3 regions of the Clostridium sp. CM036 genome follow, and region 3 is predicted to be linked to each of the others. Evidence: riboswitches for the same ligand, from Rfam matches in the RefSeq annotation. Region 3 holds a riboswitch; each other region holds the start of a gene.
The links. A riboswitch is a leader RNA that binds a small molecule or an ion and turns the genes downstream of it on or off. The one in region 3 is predicted to bind thiamine pyrophosphate.
Positions count from the first base shown of each region.

Region 1: another riboswitch for thiamine pyrophosphate. It lies ahead of ACWJKE_RS04695 (thiamine-binding protein); the one in region 3 lies ahead of thiT (energy-coupled thiamine transporter ThiT).
Region 2: another riboswitch for thiamine pyrophosphate. It lies ahead of thiD (bifunctional hydroxymethylpyrimidine kinase/phosphomethylpyrimidine kinase); the one in region 3 lies ahead of thiT (energy-coupled thiamine transporter ThiT).

Region 1 covers NZ_CM143652.1:978,367-981,546, reverse strand. The annotation lists gene ACWJKE_RS04705 (patatin-like phospholipase family protein) at 1-701, opposite strand, end outside; gene ACWJKE_RS04700 (hypothetical protein) at 836-1,135, shown strand; TPP riboswitch at 1,223-1,332, shown strand; gene ACWJKE_RS04695 (thiamine-binding protein) at 1,445-1,735, shown strand; gene ACWJKE_RS04690 (ABC transporter permease) at 1,707-2,483, shown strand; gene ACWJKE_RS04685 (ABC transporter substrate-binding protein) at 2,523-3,180, shown strand, end outside.
Region 2 covers NZ_CM143652.1:1,742,213-1,745,392, forward strand. The annotation lists gene thiM (hydroxyethylthiazole kinase) at 1-477, opposite strand, end outside; gene thiD (bifunctional hydroxymethylpyrimidine kinase/phosphomethylpyrimidine kinase) at 683-1,507, opposite strand; TPP riboswitch at 1,654-1,764, opposite strand; gene glpK (glycerol kinase GlpK) at 1,834-3,180, opposite strand, start outside.
Region 3 covers NZ_CM143652.1:2,100,766-2,103,945, reverse strand. The annotation lists gene ACWJKE_RS09825 (L-lactate MFS transporter) at 1-450, shown strand, start outside; gene thiT (energy-coupled thiamine transporter ThiT) at 653-1,294, opposite strand; TPP riboswitch at 1,382-1,486, opposite strand; gene ACWJKE_RS09815 (polysaccharide deacetylase family protein) at 1,759-2,622, shown strand; gene metA (homoserine O-acetyltransferase MetA) at 2,689-3,180, opposite strand, start outside.

The sequences.
Region 1 (3,180 bases), 1.1 Mb from region 3:
GGCCAGAGAGGAACACCATTCACATCAAAAATCCAAACTGGATAATTGCTTAAAACACCACCATCAACAATGAGAGACTTTTTATTAGTCTTTATATTATATAAGTTTACAGGGTGAAAAAAATAGGGGATAGATATGCTCATTCTTATTGCCAAACTTACTTCAAGTTCATCAGGATTTATCCCGTATCCCGCAATATCCTCTGGTAGTATTAGCATCTTTCCACAGCTAATATCAGTTGCTATAATATGCAGTTTGTATTTTCTTTTATACTTATTATTATTTAAAAGAATACCCTTTTCTCCTGGAATAATCAAATCTCCAAAGGTTATTTTTTTCCTATTTGTAAGCTTAAGTTTATGCGATAGAACTTCGTCAATCCAATTTTTTATATAGTCACCTTTATAAATGCCTTTTTTAAAAAGTAGATTGTAAGCATCAGAGAATATAGGCATATTAAAATGACTTTTATCAGCAAATTTTGTGTAGTCTAGATTTAGCATTAATTTTTTTATCTCGTCAGCTGGGTAGCCTACCGCAACTAGTGCAGCTATAATAGATCCGGCAGAGTTTCCTGAAATATTTTTCCATTGATATCCATTATCCTCAAATGTTTTTAAGGCACCTACAAGACCGATGCCCTTAACTCCGCCACCTTCAAACACAATATCTGCAAATCTTCTATTGTTGTATATATTCATATATATCACCCCTTTATGAGTAATATATGAATAAAAATATCTTCATGTCATATATTTAAAAAATAATATTAGTTACACTTTTTTTTGTTAAAAGAATATAATATATTACAACCATTTTATAAAAGAGGCAATGTATGAAAAAGTTAGAAGAATTCACGCCTTGTCAATTAGCCACATTAGCAACAGTAATAGGGATTATAATTGCTGGAAAACTTAATGTTAATCAACAAAATGTAATAGGTAATTTTTTAACGGGTTTGGCGCAGAGTATTTTGATAATTGCAGCTCAGTCTCAAAATCTTGAATCGCAGGATGGCAATCAATCTGGAGATAATGGAAACAGTAATTCTAAGGGCGATAATAAGGATTTACAAAAACAAATAGATGAACTAAAGGAAAATATTAAAAAGTTTGAAGATAATATGGATTGTTAAGAAAAACGCACTGAATAAAAGATGCGTTTTTTATGGTTTGACATTATAAGAATTTTTAGGTAGTATATACGTGTAAAGTAATTTAATATTAAAAACTAGGGGAGTCAATATTTTTGTCTGAGAGGAAACAGTTAAGTTTCGACCCTTATAACCTGAATTGGATAATGCCAGCGGAGGGAAAATATAATTTGCATTTAGGTTAAAATAAGAATATATAAATGGTGCAAAGTTATTCGATTATAGAACCCTTCGCTTAAAAATGAGCAAAGGGTTTATTTTACTTTAACAATATTATAAGGGGGAATTGAAATGTCAGTTGTAAATGTGAGTCTTCAAGTTATACCAGTGGTTGCGGAAGAAAAAATTTACCCAGTAGTAGATAAGGTTATAGAATATATTCAATCTAGTGGAGTGAAATATGAGGTAGGACCAATGGAAACCACTATGGAAGGTGAAATGGATGAGCTTTTAGATATAGTAAAAAAGGCCCAGGAAATTTGTGTAGTTCATGGAGCAAGTAGGGTTGTTTCTATAGTGAAAATCGATTATAAAGCTGAAGGCGTGACTATGAATGAAAAAACATATAAGTATAGAAAATAAACTTATTCCTATAGTTTTTCAATTAATAATTCTTTTTATATGGCAGATAGCTGTAGACAAATGGAAGGTTCCGCAATACATATTGCCTTCGCCAAAAGATATTATTAGTACCTTGGTGAATATAGTTCCAAGCATTACTAAGCATATTTATGCGACTTTATATGAAGCCTTGATTGGATTCGCAATATCAATTTTGATTGCGTTAATTTTAGCCATCTTAATGGATAATGTGAAAATCATTAAAAAATGCATATATCCAATTTTAGTAGTATCTCAAACTGTTCCAATTATTGCGCTAGCACCACTTTTCATAATATGGTTTGGTTTTGGAATATTGCCTAAGATTATTGTAGTAGTGTTAGTGTGCTTTTTCCCTATAGTTGTTAGTTTGATTGATGGATTAGAATCAGTAGACGCGGATATGGTAAACCTTTTAAAGACTATGGGAGCTAGTAAGTTTCAAATTTTCACCATGGTGAAGCTGCCATCCTCTACTGTAAATTTTTTTTCGGGCCTTAGAATAGCAGCAACCTATAGTATTATGGGGGCAGTTATTGGAGAATGGCTTGGAGGAGATAAGGGGCTTGGGGTATATATGATTAGAGCTAAAAATTCATATGCACTTGATAAAGTTTTTGCAGTGATTATAATTATTGTAATATTAAGCATGGGACTATTTGGACTCTTGAATTTATTACAATATTTTTTTACTCCTTGGACTAGAAATAAAGCAGATAACAATGACTAAATTTAAATAGGACATATTATTTTATTTGGAGGTAAAATCATGCTAAAGAAAGTAATTTCATTATTATTAACAGTTTCAATGACTACGGTTTTATTTGTGGGTTGTGCTGCAAAAAAAGAAGATGTAAAGAAGGAAGAAACTTTAAAAAAGGTTACTGTTATTTTAGATTGGATACCAAACACTAATCATACTGGATTATATGTAGCGAAAGATAATGGATATTTTAAAGAAGAAGGACTTGACGTGGAAATTATTCAACCAGCGCAGGGAAGTACTGCAAGTTTAATTGCAGCGGGCAAAGGAGATTTTGGCGTAAGCTATCAAGAAGATGTAACTTATGCTAGAACTGCTAAAGATCCACTTCCAATAAAAGCTATAGCCACTATTATTCAGCATAATACTTCCGGGTTTGCATCGCCTAAGGAAAAAAATATTAAATCTCCTAAGGATTTTGAAGGAAAAACCTATGGCGGATGGGGGTCGCCTTCTGAAAATGCAATTTTAAAGGCGGTTATGGAAAAAGATAATGCGGATTTTTCAAAACTAAAGATGGTAGATGCAGGATCAGAGGATTTCTTTGCTGTAACTAAGAAAAATATTGATATTGAATGGGTATTTTATGGATGGACAGGAATAGAAGCGAAGCTTAAAAATATTCCTATTGACTATATTGATATTGGAAAATTAAATAAAGATT
Region 2 (3,180 bases), 360 kb from region 3:
TTCTTTCTCTCTTGTAAATTCATTACTATCTACAGAAAAACTCTCACTAGCATCTACACCTCTTGTTATAGTTTTAATACCATAAATTGTTTTTATTTCAGATAAATTCCCTCTAATAACTGCTAATTTCACTTCATTTATAATTCTTTTGCAAGTTTCTGTTCTATAAGTTGTTGCACCTACTCCGACAGGATCTAAGATAACAGGTATGTTTAATTCATTTGCCATCTTTCCTGCCTCAATCATAGCCTCTATAATTACACTATTTAATGTTCCTATATTTATAACAAGTGAAGATGCAAGTGATACCATCTCGCGAACTTCATGAATATCCTCCGCCATAACCGGTGACCCACCTATTGCTAGTGTAATATTGGCACAATCATTAACGGTAACATAATTTGTTATTTGGTGCACCAATGGGGTTTTTTCTCTTAAATTGTTTAGTAATTTAATTATTTTCTTATTAATTTCCATTTTGACATCATCCTCCAAATTATTGTTTATATAAATCCTGTAATAATCATAACGGGCATTGTAGCTCCAAGTAATAAATAACGTTTTATAAAGTAATATCTACTGCTATAAATATGATACATACTAATACATTATTTACTCCCCTTAAACTTTGTGTTATTAAGTTTACAGAACTCGCTGCTAAAAATCCAGTTTTTCACTATCCTTAATCATTTGCCATCCCTGCTTTTTTATATAATTCGTAGAAATGATTTGTAGGTCCCACCCCATGCCCAATATCTAAAGAATGCTTTATAGCAGTTGTTATATACTGCTTTGAATTTTTTATTGAATCCTTCATGCTATAGCCAAGCGCCAAATTTGCAGCTATGGCTGAAGACAAAGTACATCCAGTTCCATGAGTATTTTTTGTATTTATTCTCTCAGACGTAAAATGTGTAATTTCACTTCCATCATAAAACACATCTACGGCTTCCCCCTGCATATGTCCTCCCTTTAAAAGCACATTTTTGCATCCTAGCTTGTACATTTCTTTTGCTGCACTTTCCATATCTACTACTGTTTCAATGCTCGTAATATCTGAATTTACTTCTTTTAAAATTTCTTCAGCCTCTGGGACATTAGGTGTAATAATTGACGCTAGTGGAATTAATTTTTTAACCAAAGCCGTTTTTGACTCTGGCTTTAACAGTGAATAACCGCTTTTTGAGATCATTACGGGATCGAGTACTACGTTTTTAGGCTTGTATTGTTTTAATTTCTCACTTATCACATCAATAGTTGAGATCACAGAAACCATACCAATTTTAACCGCATCTACAACTATGTCTGTAAAAATAGCATCAATTTGTGCCTTGATGATTTCTTCGCCCAAGTCTTGCACTGCAAAAACCCCCATAGTATTTTGTGCTGTTATCGCTGTAATTACACTCATCCCGTATACGCCACTCGCACTTAAGCTTTTTAAATCTGCCTGTACACCTGCTCCTCCTGAGCTGTCAGAACCTGCTATAGTTAAAACTTTTTTCATATCAATTCCCTCCTAAAATAATTATTTTTTAAATGTTAAATCATCACCTGCGGCACTATTCATCCATTTTATTTATAAAACAAAAAACACAAACCCATAGGATTCGTGTTTAAATTATCTTGATATATAAAAATATATACATATATAATACACCAATAAACAACTTCCTACGCTGGCATTATCCAGATCAGGTTATAGGGTCAAAGAATTAAAGTTCTTTCTCTCAGTTGGCCTATCCAACTCCCCTGTGTTAGGTTATTCTTTTATATTTCATATGTTAATAATAGCATAACAAATTATTATTAACAATTAATATTTCGTTACTACTATTCAAGTTTTATGCCTGATCTTTTAACAGCTATATGCCATCCATGAAGTAATTCTTTTCTTTTTTCTTCTGTCATACTAGGTTTGAAACTTCTTGATATTGCCCAATGCTTTGCTACTTCATCTTTGCTCTTCCAATATCCTACTGCTAGCCCTGCAAGATAAGCCGCACCGAGTGCTGTAGTTTCAGTAACCTCTGGTCTGTCTACTTGAACGTTTAAAATATCAGATTGAAACTGCATTAAGAAATTGTTATTGCAAGCTCCTCCATCTACTTTAAGTTCTGTAAGTATAATTCCAGAATCTTCTTGCATTGCTTTTAAAACATCATGTGTTTGGTAAGCAAGCGCTTCGAGAGTTGCTCTTATTAAATGTTCTTTCTTTGCTCCTCTTGTAAGACCTACAATTGTTCCTCTTGCATAAGGATCCCAATATGGTGCTCCAAGTCCAACAAAAGCCGGAACTACATATACTCCATTTGTATCTTCTACCGCATTAGCATATTCTTCGCAATCAGCAGCATTGTCAATCATGCGTAGCTCATCTCTTAACCATTGTATAGCTGCTCCAGCTATAAATACACTACCCTCAAGAGCATACTCTACTTTTCCATCTATTCCCCAAGCAATCGTTGTAAGTAATCCCTGTTTAGATTGAATTGCTTTGTCTCCTGTATTCATAAGCATGAAGCAGCCTGTCCCATATGTGTTTTTAGCTGTTCCTGGTGAATAGCAAGTTTGTCCAAATAATGCCGCTTGTTGGTCTCCAGCCGCTCCAGCAATTGGAATTTCCCCTCCAAACAATGAAATATCGGTGTTGCCATATACACAACTTGAAGGTTTTACTTCTGGGAGCATTGATTTTGGTATGTTCAATGTTTCTAAAATTTCGTCATCCCATGTAAGTTCATGAATATTAAATAGCATTGTTCTTGAAGCATTAGAATAGTCTGTTACATATGTTTTTCCTTTTGTTAAATTCCAAATTAACCAAGTATCTATATTGCCAAACAATAAATTTCCTGCTTCAGCTTCTGCTCTAGCGCCTTCTACATTGTCCAATATCCATTTTATTTTTGTTCCAGAAAAATAAGCGTCTAAAATCAATCCCGTTTTAGCTCTAACAATTTTATCAAATCCTTTTTGTGTTAATTCATCACAAGTCTCTGCAGTTCTTCTACATTGCCATACAATTGCATTGTATACCGGAACTCCCGTTCGTCTATCCCAAACTACAGTAGTTTCTCTTTGATTTGTAATACCTATTGCTGCTATATCAGACGCCGTAGCATTAACTTCAGCCATCGCTTCTGTTGCAACGCTAATTTGACTTGACCATATCTCCAT
Region 3 (3,180 bases):
CTATCCCCAAAAACAGTAGCTTTATTAATGATCGTATTTGCAGTTTTTAATGGAATAGGTAGACCTATATTTGGCTTGATTACGGATAAGTACTCGTCTAAAACCGCCATGCTAATTTCTTACGCACTAATTATTATCGCAGCATTATTAATGCTAGTGGCAAATGAAGGCAGTTTAGTATTATTTAGTATAGCGTTTTCGATATTTTGGTTTAATCTTGGAGGATGGTTAGCTATAGCGCCTACTTCAACTCTTGATATGTATGGAACGAAACATTATAGTGAGAATTATGGTGTTGTGTTTACGGCATATGGTATAGGAGCCATTATCGGGGTGTTGGCTTCTGGACTTCTAATGGATATCCTTGCGAATTATAATTATATTTTTTATTTTATAATTGGTTTATGTATTATGGGTATTCTTTCATCTAAAAGAATGATTAAAACGTAATCTAACAGAATTGCCCATTTTAGTGGGCTAGAGTTAAGAGATGATTGATAGTAATTTCTAAGTTATTATATTTAATGCTACGTAATATTAATATTACGTAGCATTAAATATAATACAGTAAACTTCATGATGAACAGAATAATGTATTAGTATAACTTTTGGTTGAAGAAAAACGTGAAGTAGGTAGTAGATATATTTCGAGTTAATTTAGAGCTTTGGTTATAGCTAACTTTGATAATCGTTTTAAAGGTAGAAGCCCAATAATTACACAGGTAATAATGGTTTCCACACTTAGGTATGAACCGTTATATAAAAGGGAGTATAAATAAACAGAGGTTCCTTTTGGAGCATAGCTTCCGAAGAACACTACTCCAGAAATAAAATGGCATGTAAATCTAGCTAGCATTGCTACGACTACGCCAATAAGTATGACCTTAGTATTACGTGATCTAAAGTAACCAACTATTCCAATGGCCATAAAAGGAAGCGGATAATCAAATAGTACTTGCACTGGATGGAGTGCGAAGGGTGCTACTAAAAAATTAATAATTCCAAATAAAAAACCTGTTAAAAACCCAACTTCAGGACCATAAAATAAGGATATAAGTATGATTGGAACCATGCTCCCAGCAGTAATGCTACCACCTTGTGGTAATTTTATAATTGTAATAAACTGCAATACAGTAGATAATGCAAGAGATATACCAACTAAAGTTATCATCTGCGTAGTAAATTTAATTTTCCTAACTTTCAAAACTGCATAGATTAATAACAAAACTCCTAATAGTGCAAAAAGAGCAATGGGGGTTTTTGTAATTTCAGCGATTCTTTCGGTAAAAGTCATTTTTATAGCCTCCATGTATTGTGCTACAGAAGTATTATGGCAAAAACAAAAAAACTATATTCAAAAAAGGAATATAGTTAATATACTTATACATCATAACCGCTTTCCTCCGCTGGTATTATCCAGATCAGGTATAAGGGTCAATGAATTAAATATTCATATCTCAGCCATTAGGCACCCCTAGCACATATATTATTATTATAATTTAATTATATAGAAGTATATTATATTTTACAACCTGTTTTAGATATTTATGAATTAAAAGAAAATAATAAAATAAAGAAAATACCGGAAAAGATTGATTTTATAATCTGGATGGTATAAAGTTAATAAATGTAAGGTGATCAATTTAGCATTAGGGTTACAAAATACTCAGGGAATTTATTATTAAGGGGTTTTGTATTAGATGATGAAGATTAAAAAATAATATGTGTTTCCGAAAAAATACATACAAGGAGGTTATTATGAGAAAAAAAATAATTTTAATATTTACACTCGTTATTTTAATGTCTCTTTCGGGGTGTTCAAGATCGAAGACTGCTACAATAAAAAAAACTGCCCCAGTTAAACCAGCAACTGCAGTTGAACCCGTTAAACCGGCTGAACCCGCTCAAACCTCTTCGATACCCGCTTTTGACAAGACTGCTGTTATGAAGGCTTCAGGAAAGAGTGTTCCAGTTTTAATGTACCATTCAATTGACTACGAAAAAGATAATCCTATTCGTCTTCCTGTTAAAAGATTTGAGGAGCAACTAAAATATTTAAAAGATAATGGTTATTATACTATTACACTTACAAATTTATATGAATATCTTATTAAGGATATACCAATACCTGAAAAATCCATAGTTCTTACTTTTGATGATGGTTATGAAGATAATTATACGGATATGTTCCCTGTTTTGAAAAAGTATAATTTTAAAGCAACAATTTTTGTTATTACTGGTAGTATTGATAAAAGTCCTAACTATATGACTTCGAAACAGCTTGTGGAAATGGAAAAATATGGAGTGGAAATAGGGAGTCATACCGTAAAGCATGAAAATTTAAAAGAGATGCCTAAGGATAAGCAACTAGAAACTTTAGTTAAATCTAAAAAAGATTTGGAAAAAATATTAAATAAACAAATAAAATTCTTTTCCTACCCTTATGGTGGATACAGCAAAACTTCAATTGAGGCTGTACGAGAAGCAGGGTATACAATGGCTTTTAGTACTGACGGCAGATGGTCTTCCAAAGAGGATGGTATACTTTCCTTACATAGGGTATATATAAGTTCATTCCATGACATGGAAGAATTTAAGAAACGTATTTCTAATACAGATTAAATTTTAATAAAGTTCAATATTTAGAGTTGGGTCCCTAAGTTACTAGGGGCCCAACTTTTATATGTATTATTCTAGGTACACCAAATTGTAAGGTGTCTCCTGATAAACATAATAATTTAACCAGTTTAAAAAAAGCAAACTTGAGTGACCTCTCCATTTTACGATAGGTATTTTTAATGGATCGTCTTTTGGATAATAATTTTTGGGGACATTTATATTTAAGCCGTTTGCTATATCCCTGTCATATTCATTTTTTAATGTTAATGGATCATACTCTGAATGCCCGGTTATAAAAATTTGTCTTCCCTTTTTTGCTGATACAATGTAAATGCCTGATTCCTCAGATTCTGATAAAATTTCAAGCTCATCTATTTTATCAATATCAACTTTTCTTATTTCAGTATGTCTTGAATGTGGAACATAAAATTCATCATCAAATCCACTCAAAAGTTTAACGTTTTGCTTTGTTATTTTATGTTTAAACACTCCAAATACTTTACTATCAAGTTTATGTTTTTGCACTCCGTAATGATAATGAAGCCCTGCTTGAGCACCCCA